DNA from 3 places in the Geobacillus sp. PK12 genome. Region 3 is predicted to be linked to each of the others. Evidence: riboswitches for the same ligand, from Rfam matches in the RefSeq annotation. Region 3 holds a riboswitch; each other region holds the start of a gene.

The links. Region 3 has a riboswitch for cobalamin ahead of metE (5-methyltetrahydropteroyltriglutamate--homocysteine S-methyltransferase). Riboswitches for the same ligand answer to the same signal wherever they lie in the genome.
Region 1: another riboswitch for cobalamin. It lies ahead of ETR37_RS01985 (ribonucleoside-diphosphate reductase subunit alpha); the one in region 3 lies ahead of metE (5-methyltetrahydropteroyltriglutamate--homocysteine S-methyltransferase).
Region 2: another riboswitch for cobalamin. It lies ahead of ETR37_RS11555 (ABC transporter substrate-binding protein); the one in region 3 lies ahead of metE (5-methyltetrahydropteroyltriglutamate--homocysteine S-methyltransferase).

Annotation. Positions count from the first base shown of each region.
Region 1 is NZ_SDKL01000002.1:296,934-301,839, reverse strand. It holds gene ETR37_RS01985 (ribonucleoside-diphosphate reductase subunit alpha) at 1-1,901, opposite strand, end outside; cobalamin riboswitch at 1,957-2,152, opposite strand; gene asnB (asparagine synthase (glutamine-hydrolyzing)) at 2,353-4,260, opposite strand; gene ETR37_RS01975 (C39 family peptidase) at 4,708-4,906, shown strand, end outside.
Region 2 is NZ_SDKL01000033.1:34-4,939, reverse strand. It holds gene ETR37_RS11565 (adenosylcobinamide amidohydrolase) at 1-928, opposite strand, end outside; gene ETR37_RS11560 (FecCD family ABC transporter permease) at 925-1,959, opposite strand; gene ETR37_RS11555 (ABC transporter substrate-binding protein) at 1,946-2,902, opposite strand; cobalamin riboswitch at 3,044-3,242, opposite strand; gene ETR37_RS11550 (PH domain-containing protein) at 3,422-4,036, opposite strand; gene ETR37_RS20805 (DUF7916 family protein) at 4,282-4,392, opposite strand; partial or broken gene ETR37_RS11545 (PTS transporter subunit EIIC) at 4,411-4,906, opposite strand, start outside.
Region 3 is NZ_SDKL01000057.1:6,837-11,742, reverse strand. It holds gene ETR37_RS15565 (acyl-CoA thioesterase) at 1-380, opposite strand, end outside; gene metE (5-methyltetrahydropteroyltriglutamate--homocysteine S-methyltransferase) at 371-2,647, opposite strand; cobalamin riboswitch at 2,787-2,976, opposite strand; partial or broken gene ETR37_RS19855 (helix-turn-helix domain-containing protein) at 3,557-3,634, shown strand; gene ETR37_RS20815 (helix-turn-helix domain-containing protein) at 3,617-4,072, shown strand; gene ETR37_RS15550 (response regulator) at 4,141-4,806, shown strand; gene ETR37_RS15545 (sensor histidine kinase) at 4,816-4,906, shown strand, end outside.

The sequences.
Region 1 (4,906 bases), on a different contig from region 3:
CCGCGCCGCTCAAAATAAGCGCCCGTCTGCCAGTCCGACCCCGGAAACGCCGGGTAGCTCCCTTTCTCTTTGGCGAGCTCCATGCTCGCTTGAATCGCCAAATACGCGATCGTTTCATACAGCTCGTCGGCATAGCGGACCGCTTCCTCCGACTCCCAGCGAATACCTTTTAACGCCAAAAGATGATGCCAGCCAAAGGTTCCAAGCCCGACAGCGCGGTATTTTTCGTTCGTCAGGCCGGCCTGCAGCACCGGAATATTGTTTAAATCAATGACATTATCGAGCATCCGCATTTGAATCGGGATGAGCCGCGCTAAAACCCCATCGGTCACCGCCCGCGCCAAGTTGATCGACGATAAATTGCAGACGACAAAATCGCCTGGGATTTTCTCAATGATGATCATCCCGTCTTTCACATATTGCCGCTTCGTCACTGTCGGGCTTTGGTTTTGCGCGATTTCCGTGCAAAGGTTGCTGCAGTAGATCATCCCGAGATGGCGGTTCGGGTTTTGCCGGTTCACTTCATCGCGGTAAAACATAAACGGCGTCCCCGACTCGAGCTGGCTGCGCATAATGCTTTTCATCACGTCGATCGCCGGCACTTTTTCTTTCGACAGCCTTGGTTCGTTGACGCATCGCCAATATTTCTCGCGGAAACTCCCGCGCCCTTTTTCCTCATCATAAAAATCTTCCAAGCTAAACCCCATCACCTTCCGCACTTCATGCGGATCAAACAAGTACCAGTCGCCGCGCTGTTCGACTTGCTCCATGAACAAGTCCGGAATGCACACGCCGGTGAACAAATCATGCGTCCGCAGCCGTTCGTCGCCGTTGTTGAGCCGCGCATCGAGAAACGCAAAAATGTCTTTATGCCATACATCCAAATAGACGGAAATGGCCCCTTTGCGCTGCCCCAGCTGATCGACGCTCACCGCTGTATTGTTCAACTGCTTCATCCACGGGATGACGCCGGAGGAAACCCCTTTGAACCCTTTGATGTCGCTGCCGCGCGAACGGATTTTGCCTAAATAGACGCCGATGCCGCCGCCCGATTTCGACAAGTTGGCGATGTCGGTGTTGCTGTCATAAATTCCTTGCAAGCTGTCATCGACCGTATCGACAAAGCAGCTTGAGAGCTGGCCGTACGACTTCCCAGCGTTGGCAAGCGTCGGCGTCGCCACGGTCATGTATAAGTTGCTTAACGCCCAATACGCTTCCTTCACGAGCGCAAGCCGCTGCTTTTGCGGTTCATTCGCCATGAGCGTCATGGCAATGACCAAAAACCGCTCCTGCGGCAATTCATACAACCGCCGCTCATAATCGCGCGCCAAATACCGGTCCGCGAGCGTGCGCAGCCCAATGTACGTAAACAGCTTGTCCTTCTCCGGATCAAGAAACGCACCGATGGCGTCGACTTCTTCTTTCGTATAACGTTCAAGCAAGAACGGACTGTACACCCCTTGTTCCGTCAGCGCAACAAGCAGCGAGTAGAAATCGCCATACCGCTCGCGTTCATCGTACCCGCGCTGCCGCGCCGCTTCACGGTACAATTGCCGCAAATACAGCCGGGCGCACACAAACGTCCAGTCCGGCTCCTCTTCATCAATGTAAGAAAGTCCTTCCAAAATAGCCGTTTGGTGCAGCTGTTCTACCGTGACGGACTCCTTTCGGCTAAGAAGCTGCCAAACACGCTCGACGTATTCATCAAGCGACAGACGGCCGAATCCAGCGGCGGCTTGCCCAATCAGCGACGCAAACTCTTCACGTGAAAACGAAACCGGCTTCCCTTGGTCATCGAGGATGATCGTTTTCGTCAATACGGTCATTCGTTTCCCCACTCCTTCAATAAAAAATCCGCTCGGGCAGGCGAGCGGATGAAACGACAGACGGAAAAAAGGCATACGAAACCCTTTTTCTTTTCCCCTATCGTTTCATCTTCTCACACCCCGAAGAACATGAAACGTTCCAAGCAAGGCAGGTCTCCTGACTCGTGCATCGTCCTACTTTGGGGCCTTCCCAGCGGCGCGCCGAACGGCTCTTGCCGCCAGTGGCCATCCCATTTCGTCCGCACATACAGTTGCGGGGGCAGTTCCGGATTCACACCGGATTCCCTATTAAGTCCTGATGGACACCATTGCTTGGCAGAACGATATGTAGTTGTACAACAAGACTTCAAAACCAATATATAGTATTTAGCATCCTGATGGAACAAGCATATACCAAAACCGGGAAAATTGCAAGAGCGGGAGAAAGCAAATTTTCTCTTTCGCTTCGCCAAAGGCAAGGAAACTGTCCGCACCATCGAAAAAGGCGTTCTAGGTGTCGCCCTTAGAACGCCCTGTCGTTTCCCTGCTACGCCTCCAAAACAGACGCTGGCCGCTCCTCGCTTTGTGCGGATGAAGCAAAATCGTACTTCTTTTCCACATACACTTGATGCCAAACCATAAACGCCAACACCGTCCACAGCTTGCGGCTGTGGTCCGCCTTGTGGCGGGCATGTTCATCCAGCAGCCGATGGAGCACATCCTTATGGAACAGATGATCGGTTTCGCTTTCGTGGATGAGCTGTCTCGCCCAGTCATACATTTCGTTTTTCAGCCAGTGGCGAATCGGCACGGGGAACCCTAATTTTTTCCGGTTTAACACATGATCCGGCACGATGCCTTCGGCGGCTTTACGTAAAATATATTTCGTCGTACCGTTGGCTATCTTCATATCAGGGGCGATTTGCCTAGCAACCTCAAATACCTTTTTGTCTAAAAAGGGAACGCGCAGCTCAAGCGAATGGGCCATCGTCATTTTGTCCGCTTTGACTAAAATATCGCCCCTTAGCCATGTATGAAGATCAATATACTGCATCCGGTTGACGGGCGGGTCATGAAGCGTTTCGCGGTAAAACGGAGCCGTCACCGCCGTATATTCGCACCCTCCTCGGTACGTTTTGAGCAGCGCCGCTTTTTCCTTTTCGCTATAGATTTTGGCATTGCCGACATACCGCTCTTCAAGCGGCGTCGTGCCGCGCTCCAAAAAGCTTTTTCCTTTCATCCCGTCCGGAAGCAGCTTCGCGATCATCCGCAACACCGCTTTTACGATGTTTGGCATACGCACAAACAGCCGCAGCGACTCTGGTTCGCGGTAAATGTTGTAACCGCCGAACAGCTCGTCCGCCCCTTCGCCAGAAAGCACAACCGTGACATGCTTTCTCGCCTCACGAGCGACAAAATAAAGCGGCACCGCCGCAGGATCGGCAAGCGGATCGTCCATATGCCACATAATTTTCGGTAGCTCTTCCATATACTCCTGCGGTGAGATGACATAGCTAATGTTGTCTACCCCAAGCTTCTCTGCGGTTTCTTTTGCGACATCAATTTCGCTGAACCCTTCCCGCTCAAATCCGACGGAAAAGGTCTTCAGGTGCGGATGGAATTGTTTCGCGATGGCGACGATGAACGATGAATCAATGCCTCCCGACAAAAACGCACCGACCGGCACATCGCTGCGCATATGGACGCTGACCGAATCAAACAGCGCATCGCGGATTTGCTTGACAAGCTCCTCTTCCGATTGGCGAATGGGGTCGAAGGATGCCTTCCAATAACGATGAATCGTGAGCGGTTTTCCGACTTGTTTCTTGAGATAATGCCCCGGCTCCAGCTTGTAAATGCCGGCCGACATCGTCAGCGGCTCAGGGACATATTGGAATGTTAAATAATGCTGCAGGGAATCGCCGTTTAGCGACTCCTGTCCCAGAGCGAGCAAGATGCTTTTCTTTTCCGAAGCGAAAAACGTGCGGTCTCCTTGCTCCGCATAAAAAAACGGCTTAATGCCGAACGGATCGCGCGCCGCAAACACCGTTTTCTCTTGCTTGTCCCAAATGACAAACGCAAACATCCCGCGCAGTTTTTCGACCGCTTTTTCTTTTTCGGCGCTGTAAAGGGCGACAATCACCTCAGTATCCGAATGCGTCGCAAACGAATATCCTTTCGCCGCCAGCTCCTCCCGCAATTCAAGATAGTTGTAAATTTCCCCGTTAAAAATGATCCAATATCGATCGTTTTCATAAGACAGCGGCTGATGCCCCGCCTCCAGATCGATGATGCTCAGCCGCCGAAAGCCAAAACTCACGTATTCATCAAAAAAATACCCCTCATCGTCGGGGCCGCGATGGGTAATCAGGCGGTTCATCTCCATCAACGTTGTTTTCCATGTTTGCTCAATCGCTCTCGGGCGATCATGAATACAGCCAATAAAACCGCACATGGCGATGATTGTCCCTCCACTTTGCTAAGAAGAATCCAAAAACTAAACGAAAAACCTTTTTGTTTAAAACTAAAATTATGGATACAAAGATACTTTCGGCTCTTCACCACAAAGTGTACTTGACAAAGAAAGACGATTATGATAGAGAAAATCAAAACAGCATTTTTCCTTTTTATACCACACATCTCTTTGAGCAACATTGCTATCATGTTTGTCTTTAAAAGTCAAGTACATCTTTTGGTGATGAACCATACTTTCATTCTATCGTACACAACGTCAAGTTTCAAAAACAATCTGTTTCCATTTTTTCAGGAACACTGCTTGCAAGATTTTCAGTTCCTCATAATATTAACGATAAAGTATGGAGAAAGTGTGAATTTCACCATTTTTGCACATCGATCTGTTACGATAAAAACACACACGTGTTACAAAGGAGTTGAGAATGGCTTGTTAGCGCTTATCCTTTTTTTGACTTTTCTCATCGTTTCCCTTTGTTTTGTTCTCTTGAGAAGACCTCTGAACGGGAGGATGGATCAACTGTCGCTCGGATTGTATATTTCCTGTTTCTTGCTATTGGCCGCCTCATTATCCTATTATGCAAGTTCGGCCCAGACAGGCGATGCCATCAAAGCCTTCATACAGAACA
Region 2 (4,906 bases), on a different contig from region 3:
GGCGGTTGACAAAATGGGTCGCCCATTGAAATCCGGCGCCGATCAATGCCGAGGACAGGACGCGAAGCGGCGCGGCCGCAGTAAGCACAGCGGCGTCATCAAGAAAGGAAAGCCGCAGCCCGCCGACCGGCGATTCCCCTTGCTTCTTGTTCGGCATGAACGAAAACATCGGCGTTGCCGACGCCGGATGGGCCAGACGCACAATCGGCGCGGCAAACACTTCCTCAAGCAACGCCGGCGTCATGACATCCGCAGGGGCGCCGAGCGCGGCTATTTTCCCTTTGTTCAGCACGAGCACCCGATCGCAATACAAGCTCGCCGCATTCATATCGTGGAAAACGGCGACGACCGTCAAGCCGCGGGCGTGCGCCGCTTCGGCGAGCCGGTCCAAAAGCCGGACTTGGCCGCTCACATCCATATGGTTCGTCGGCTCATCGAGCAAGAGCAGCTTGGGCTCTTGGGCGAGTGCGCGGGCCAAATAGGCGCGCTGCCGCTCGCCGCCGCTCAATCGTTCGAGCGGTTCATCGATTTTCCCCGTCAGGCCGACGGCCGCAAGCGCGTCTCGGAGGGCGGCTTCATCGTCCTCCGTCCACGTCGGAAAGAAGCCGCGCTGATGAGGATAGCGGCCGAGCGCCACCGTTTCCCTCACCGTATAGCCGGGCGCCGCCTCCGCTGTCTGCGGCAAGACGGCGGCCATCCGCGCCCATTGCTTCGCAGACAGCGCCGAGAGCTTTCGGCCATCGATGACGATCTCCCCGCTTGCCAGCGGCAGCTCTTTGCTGATGAGTTTGATCAAAGTCGTTTTCCCGCTGCCATTCGGCCCTAAGATGCCGAATATTTCGCCTTTTTCCACGGCAAACGTCACACGATCAAGCACTTGCTTTGGTCCATACCGATGCGATACGGCCCGCACCTCGAGCATCATCATCCCATCTTTCGCTTCATTTTTCGGAAAAACAAGACGGCAAATAGCGGGGCGCCGATCAGCGCGGTGATGACGCCGATCGGCAGTTCGCGCGGTTCGATGATCGTCCGCGCCGCCACATCGGCAAGCACAAGAAACGCACCGCCGTACAAGAGCGACAGCGGCAACAGCACCCGGTAGTTCGGCCCGCACACAAGCCGAACCATATGCGGAACGACAAGCCCGACAAAGCCGATCGTCCCTGACACCGACACCGCCGCGCCGGTGAGCAGCGCCGCTGCCGTCAAAATGATGACTTTTCGGCGCGTAACATCAACGCCGACATGAAGCGCCGCCTCCTCGCCAAAGGCAAACGCGTTCAACTCGCGGCTGTTGGCGATGAGCACTGCGGCCCCAACGAGAAAAAACGGCAGCAACAGCCCGCTGTATTTCCAGCCGCGCATCGCCACGCTCCCCATCAGCCATGAGATGATTTGCCGCAATTCTTCCCCGGTCAACGCGATCATGAGCGAAATGAACGCGCTGAAAAACGCGCCGAAGATAATGCCGGCTAAAATGATCGTCTCAACCGACATGCGCCGCTCCACAGCGCGAGTGAACGCCAAAACGGCGGCAAGCGTCGCCATGCCAAACAAGATGCTCACGACCGGCAGCGTAAACGTGCCAAAGAACGGCCATTGCCAGCCGAGAAAGATGACGAGCACCGCCCCGACCGACGCGCCGGACGAGACACCGAGCGTGTACGGATCGGCGAGCGCATTTTTTAACAGCCCTTGAAACGCGGACCCGGCCAGCGCCAATGACGCCCCGACCAAAAACGCAAGCACGACGCGCGGCAAGCGGATCGCCATCACGATCGGCACCCAATCAGCCGGAATGTGGCGAGGCAGCGCCGCTCCGAACCATTCAGCCGCCAAAATGCGGACAATAGAAGAAAAGGGAATCGACAGCGATCCTGTCGATATCCCTACGAGCAACGATAACACGGCCGCGGTGACGGCCAATATATACATCCACATTTTACTTGAACACATCCGGGTAAATGGCTTTGGCAAGTTCCTCGACCCCTTCGACAAGGCGCGGACCCGGTCGGCTTACTAAGTCGGTGTTGACGTCATACACCCGCTTGTTTTTCACCGCCGGCACGTCTTTCCAAGCGGCGCGCGCCAACACTTGCTTCGCTCCGCCGTATGTCGTGATGATGACATCCGGCTTATAGGCCACGGCTTTTTCTTCCGTCACCATCGGCCAGCCTTCCAAGCTGCCGGCGACGTTTTTCGCTGAAATCACTTGAAGCATCTCATCCATAAACGTCCCTTTGCCGGCCGTATACAGCTGCGGCGGCGGCGACACTTCAATCCAGACATTGGCCTGTTTGTCCGCCGGGATTTGTTTCGCTTTTTCTTTGATTTTCGCAAGCTTCTCTTTCATCTCATCAATCACTTGCTTCGCTTTGTCTGTCGTCCCGGTCGCTTTGCCGATCAAGTCGATGGACGCATATACATCGTCGAACGACTTCGCGTCATTGACGACAAGCACGGTAATGCCGGCGTCTTTCAATTGCTTGAGGCCATCGCGCGAGTTATGGGCGCTTGACGCGTGGGCCAAGACGAGATCCGGTTTGAGCGAAATGATTTTCTCGACATTAAACTCCATGCCGCCGATTTTCGTTTTCGTTTTGACGTCTTCCGGATAATTGTCAAAATCGCTGACGCCGACGATCTTATCGCCCAACCCCAACGCATAGGCGATTTCCGTATTGCTCGGGATGAGCGAGACGATTTTTTTCGGTTCCGCTTTGATCGTGACATCCTCGCCAAGCCCGTCTTTCACTGTCACTGGAAACGCCGCTTGTTCCGTTTTCGGCTCGTCTTTTTTCGCAGGCTCGGTGCTGCCATTCGCCCCGCCACAGCCGACGAGCACGGCGGCCAAAAGGAAGAACACCGCCACCACCGCCGGCCATGTCCAACGTTTCATCCGTCATTCCCCCTTCAGTGATGTATGTACAATAAAAAACGCCCATTCCGCCTAAATCTGGGAATGAGCGCGAAACAGACCGCCAATGGGCACAACAATGCCCTGTACGACTGTTTCCGCGTCTCACCCCCCGAAGATTCGGAAACTGCGGCAAGCAAGGCAGGTCTACTGGCTCATGCTTCATCCTACTCTGAAGCCTTCCCGTACGGAAAACAGCGCAAGCCATCTGTCCGTACAGTGGCGATTTCATTTCGTCCGCATTGACAGTTGCGGGGACAGCTCCGGATTCCCACCGGATTCCCTATTAAGCCGTTTCGGCACCTTGCTGCAAATGGATTCAGTTATGGGATATGGACATTTTTATATTAAAACAGCGTTTGCCGTTTGACAACTATTTTTATAGAAAACTGGCAGCCAGCTCTCCAAACCAGCGTTCCCAGCCAAGCGTCCGCCTAACCGCCATAGGAAAAGGCGCCCCGCCTTTATGCAAGACGCCTTTCTGACTGCCGGCTCCACTCGTCACTGTTGAATATATTTGTCAAACACAAAACCAAAATCTTTGACCGTATAGTTCTTTTTCGCTTCCGTCAGCCAGCGAAAAGCGTATTCATTCACGGCCTGAAAATCCGCCGACACATTGGCGCCGTCGCCGCGCATGTTGGCAAACACCTTGGCCGCCAGTTCCAAACTCCGCTCCGCATAGTTGAACTTCGTTTCGTTTTCATGGCAAATGTCCGCGATCGCCAGCAGCGATTTATACAAGTCTTTCAGTTCCTCGATATGCTTTTTATGCACATCGATCGAGTATGCGTGCGGGCCGATTTTAAATTTGATTTCCGCATCCAAATCGACCGTCCCGGCTGTTTCGAGCGACACGTCGGAAATCGGATGCTTATAGTAATCGTAGCGGCGCAGCGTCCGTTTTTTGCTCGCGGCGCTCGTGCCGTCCAGATGAATGAGCGCGCGGTTTGTGAAGCAATATTCATCGGATTTCGACTTGATGAGAAAATAGATTTTTTCTCCATCCTCGTGCATCACATAATCATCGGCATCCACTTTGTCGTAGTCTTTCGGCTGAATAACCGAGCCGATGTCGCTTAGCCCAAGCACATCGGCGGCGACTTTTCCAAACATGCTCATGTTCCTCCGGCTCCTTCCACGTTTTATCGGCGCCCACCTATTGGCGGATGAACGGCGTTTTGCCTTAACAAGGCGCCGTAATCTCATACCTTTCATCTATGTAATACGTCGAGATCGGAAAAACGTTTCATCGCCTCTAAAAATCAAAGACCCGACGCCTTTTATGACGGCGTCAGGCTTTACAAGCGACTACAGTTCCCCGCTTAGACGGGAGTCTTTGTTCGTGAGCCGCAAAAAGATCAGGTAAAATTCAACAACAGCAAATCCGCCCCAAACGCCGTGGCCAGTTCGGCGTTGGTGACCGCCGGATACAGCGGCGCAAATTCCCCGACGACTTCCGCGACGATCACCCTGCCTTCTGACGCTTGAATCGATTGTTTTAACACATGGTGCAATCCGACTGGAATGAGCAGCCGGTTGAGGAACCCGAAAATGCCGACGCCAACCGCCCCGGCGCCGACGATCCAATGGCCGACCGCGTTGATGCCATCTTGAATCGGCGGCCATACATAGCCAAAAATCAAGGCAAGCACGAGCATGACAAGCGATGTCACGATCGGCACAAACCGCCGGCCGCCGAAGAAGCCGAGCCAATCCGGCAGCTTGATATCATGATAACGGTTATATAAAAGCCCGGCGATCACCCCGGAGAGGATGCCGCCCAACACAGACATATTGATGTCCTTATCAATCGCGGCGGCCCCTTTTGTCAAGACAAAGTAACCGATCGCGCCGGCCAGAGCGGCGGCGCCGTTGCCATCTTTCGCAAAACCGATCGCCACGCCGATGGCGAAAATGAGCGCTAAATTGGAAAACACTGCATCGCCTGCGGCGGCGATAAACGGAATATTCAGTGAACTACCC
Region 3 (4,906 bases):
ACTTTTGGAACAGGCGTCGGTTTTTTGTTTTGATCGATGGCGACCATCGTCAAAAAGCATGTAGTGGTCAAGTGATGTTCGCCTGTAAATAAATCTTCTGTTTCGACTTTGACGAATACCTTCATGGATGTGCGTCCAGTCGAGTAGACGAATGCTTCAAGTTTTAAAATATCGCCTACTTTCGCGGACGAAATGAAATCAACTTTGTCGATCGAAACGGTGACGACCGCTTTTCGTGCATGGCGCATGGCGGATATTGCTGCAATTTCATCAATATACGCTAAAACGGTGCCGCCAAAAATCGTGCCAAGATGGTTCGTATCAGAAGGCAAAACGAGCCGCATTTGAATCGTTTTTGATTGCTCGACGTTTACTTCCATGACGGTTTCCCTCCGCAAGCCAAAAGTCGCTCCCGGTATTCGCGCGCGGCTTCCACCATCGCTTTGAGTGCGGCAATTGCTTCCTTTTCTTTTCGCGTTTTTAATCCGCAATCGGGATTGACCCAAAATTGTTCTGGACGAAGGACGCGAAGCGCTCGCTCGATTTGTTCGCTTATTTCTTTTTTTGTCGGAATGCGTGGGCTGTGAATGTCATAAACCCCTAAGCCGATTTCTTTTTTGTACTCATATGTTTCAAATGCAGCAATAAGCTCACCATGGCTTCGCGATGATTCAATGGAAATGACGTCGGCATCAAGTTTATCGATGACATGCATCATCTGTTCAAACTGTGAATAGCACATATGGGTATGAATTTGCGTTTCCTCTTTCACTGATGAGGTAGCAAGACGAAACGCCATAACGGCATCTTCCCAATAGGATGCGTGTTTTTCCTTTTTCAATGGCAATCCTTCCCGCAATGCTGGTTCATCGACTTGAATGATGCGTATGCCTTTCGCTTCCAAGCGCAACACTTCTTCACGAATGGCCAAGGCGAGCTGTGTCAGCACATGTTTTCGTGGAATGTCGTCGCGAACGAACGACCAGTTTAACATGGTTACAGGGCCTGTCAGCATGCCTTTGACAGGTTTATGGGTCAGCGACTGGGCATATACCGTTTCTTCTACGGTCATCGGTTGTTGGTAGGACACATGGCTAAAAATAATGGGCGGGCGAACACAACGTGATCCATACGATTGTACCCAGCCGTTTGTCGTGCATGCCATGCCTTGCAGCTTTTCACCGAAAAATTCTACCATATCTGTGCGCTCAAATTCCCCATGGACAAGCACGTCGAGCTGCAGTTGCTCTTGAATGTCGATCCATTTTGCGATTTCTTTCTTTATAAAGGACTTATATTGATGATCGTTCCATTCCCCTTTTTTCCACTTCATCCGAGCTTGACGCACGTCGCTCGTCTGCGGGAAGCTGCCGATTGTCGTTGTCGGCAACAGCGGGAGTTGCAAATGTGATTGTTGTATCTTTCGTCGTTTGCTGTAAGGTGTTCGGCTTACCGGAACGGCTGTGATCTCGTTTATTTGTTCTTGTTGTTTGCGGAACTTGGCTAAATTACTGTTTGTTTGTTCGTCGTATTGGATTAGCTTGTCGATTGTTGTGTTTCCTTTCATATATTCTGTCAGCATACGTATTTCATCTAATTTTTCATCGGCAAATGATAAAGCCCCAGCGAGCTCCGGCGGCAGTGAATGTTCGTGTTTTGTCGTGACAGGGACGTGCAGTAAGCTGCAAGACGGTTGAATGATCAGTTGTTCAGCAACGTTTGCTAGATGGTGAAGGAGCGTCGCTTTTTGGGCAAGCGAACTTTTCCATACATTGCGGCCATCTACAATCCCAGCAACTAATATTTTATCTTTCGGAAATCCATAGGTGTTTATGTTTTTCATGTTTTCGCCATTATCATGTACAAAGTCAAGCCCAATGCCTGCGACAGGTAAAGCAACGATTTCACGATAATGCGACACGCTATCAAAATATGTTTGTAAAATAAGGTTTATATTTGGTACACCGCGATGAAAAACTTCATATACATCACGAAATGCATCGACGATGTCATCGTCTATATCTTGGACGAGAATCGGTTCATCGATTTGGACGAATGACACGCCCGCTTCGCTTAGTTGTTTGAATAATTCTACATAAACAGGAACTAATCGTGCGAGATGTTTGCGCCACTCGTGTCGATCGTATTGCTTAGAAAGCAAAAGAAACGTAATCGGTCCAAGCAACACAGGTTTTGTTTCTAAATCGAATGTTTCTTTTACAAGGTTGTATTCTTTCAATAGGCGATTCTCCACTAATCTTGGCTTTGTTTGTCCAATTTCAGGCACGATGTAATGGTAATTTGTATTAAACCATTTCGTCATTTCAAGCGCATGTTGCCCATTTGTCCCGCGTGCCATCGCAAAATATTGCTCAAGTGTATCGTCTATTTGTTGAAATTGCTCTGGAATATATCCAAACATGAATGCTGTATCTAATACGTGATCGTATAAAGAAAAATCTCCAATTGGAATGAGATCGATTCCTTTCTCCATCTGTTTACGAATCGAATCAAGTCGAATCGCTTCCATCATTTTGGTGCATTGTTCTTTGGTGATCTGCCCATTCCAAAACGATTCTAACGTCTTTTTCCATTCTCTTTTCTCCCCAATGCGTGGATACCCTACATTTGAACTGCGGATGAACATGTGGAAGCACCTCCAGTTATTTGATCCCAATCAAGCAAAAAACCCTCTTCCAACGGAAGGAGGGTATAACTAGCTTGTATTGAGATACGTGAAGTGCCTCAATATCATATGTCCTCACTCCTCCCTATGACGCGTAGGTCGAAAGTGCATACAACAGGCAGGTCTCCTGACTTAGCTTCATCGCTGTTTATCTCCTTCCCATTTCAAATGAAACAGTGGATTGTGATAAACAGCTCTGCATCACAGTGGCGCGACCGTGTTGGATTTTCACCAAACTTCCCTTTTAAGGTTCACCACATGTGTGAACCACCTGTTGCGTGAACTGATTATTTGGTTGTATAAAATTTAGAATAAAAGAATTTTTTGTTTTTTTCAACCGAAATGTTTTTGTGAAGGGGTTTTAAGAGGCATAACGGCATAGTAAGCAGGGATATTTTTTGAGTTAATATTAGTATTTTATGTAAAAATATGTTTTTTGTGAAAATGCAGGACTGACGTGTGATTTTCATCCCCGGGTGGAGGGCAAAGTGCGCTGCCCATGGAATTTTTCTGCGAAAACAAAACACCGTTTCTTGTACATTCTTTCAGAAAGCCTTTTCCCTCTTTTCTGAAGAGTGTGCTAAATTTTTTGTGAATTGTTTCGGAGGCTCTTCACCAAAAGTTGTACATGATTTTTTCTGAACATACCCCATTTACGCTTGTAAGGGAAAATCAACAAATCAGTGATTTTTTCAAATCTTTGTGCAGGAAGCTGTATTGCTTGTCAAGTACATGTTGTGGTGAGGAGCCGTTTCGGGCGGAAATTTCCATTTGTTTCAAAGATGGGGAGGAAATTTGATCAAGTTTCACGACTTTGTCATTGACATTCAAATGTATATGGATGGTGGGAAAGACGAGGAGGAGATCCAGATGGATAAGTCGATGAGACACGACATCGCACTGTTTCGGTACAGGATGATCGCTCCGTTGGTGAATGGGCACCTCGACCTGCCTTCCGTTTTGCCTATTCGATCGAGCTTGGCTCTGTTCCCATGTCTTGATCCGACAGCTACTCTTGGCAACACCGGACGCATCCCAGCGTCGACTCGGTTCGGCCTGCTCTTGCTTTGGTTCATTTCCTCTGTGGCAACGGAAAAAATCGCCCTTATTCATTACAGAAATCTTGTGCTCCTCTCCCCCTTAAAGGAGTGGGAGGAAGCGCAATATGGTATAATTTTCTTGACGATTGGAATGCGCCAAGCCTGTTCCGTCCGTCTCTATCCGACAAAAGAACAGGAACCGTATATCCGGAGCATCATAGGATGTTGCCGATTTGTGTACAATCATTTTCTCACTCGCTGGACAGAAGGCCGCCTTGAAGGCATATGTTTGTGTGCACGAATGGTCCACGTTGAAAGAATAGTTCCTCCGGTTTTGGAAAGATGAAAGTAAACCATGAAAATCATGCACGCGAGGTAGTGGACAGGCGTCATGATGAAAAGGGGTGGGTAAAGATGGAACATCACTCTTCGTCCCATGTTCCGCGCATAAAAGTGCTCATCGCCGATGACAATCCCTTTGTCCGCGAAGGGCTGCGGATCATCTTAAGCACGTATGACGAGTTTGATGTCGCCGCGACTGTAGGCGATGGGAAAGAGGCAGTGGAATATTGTCGACATCATGAAGTTGATGTCGCGTTATTGGATGTGCGCATGCCGAACATGAATGGAGTGGAAGCGACAAAGCTTCTATGCGAGCAGACGAAGACAAAGCCGCTCATCTTGACGACGTTTGATGATGATGAATACATTCTAGACGCCATTCAATACGGTGCAAAAGGATATTTTTTGAAAAATACCGATCCGGAACGAATCCGCGAAGCGATCAAAGCGGTTTATCACGGCCAAGTGGTGATGCAGGAGATTGTGATGGACAAAATTAAGTCCAACTTAAAAGAAGAAACAGAAGCAGCCCCGAAAATCGATAAAAGCCTGTTTACGGAACGAGAGTTGGACATTATGGCGCTCATTGCGAAGGGGCTTTCGAATAAAGAGATTGCCAAACAGCTATTTCTCTCCGAGGGAACGGTGGCCAATTACATCACATCGATTTTGGACAAAACCGGACTGCAACATCGAACGCAAATTGCCGTTTATTATCTGACGGGAAAAGTCGGCTGAGGGGATGTTATGGAATCGCTGCTGATCATTTACAAGCTGATTGTATGGGGCTATGCGGCATTCGATTACATTTCATCGAAACAGAGAACGGGAGCGGGCT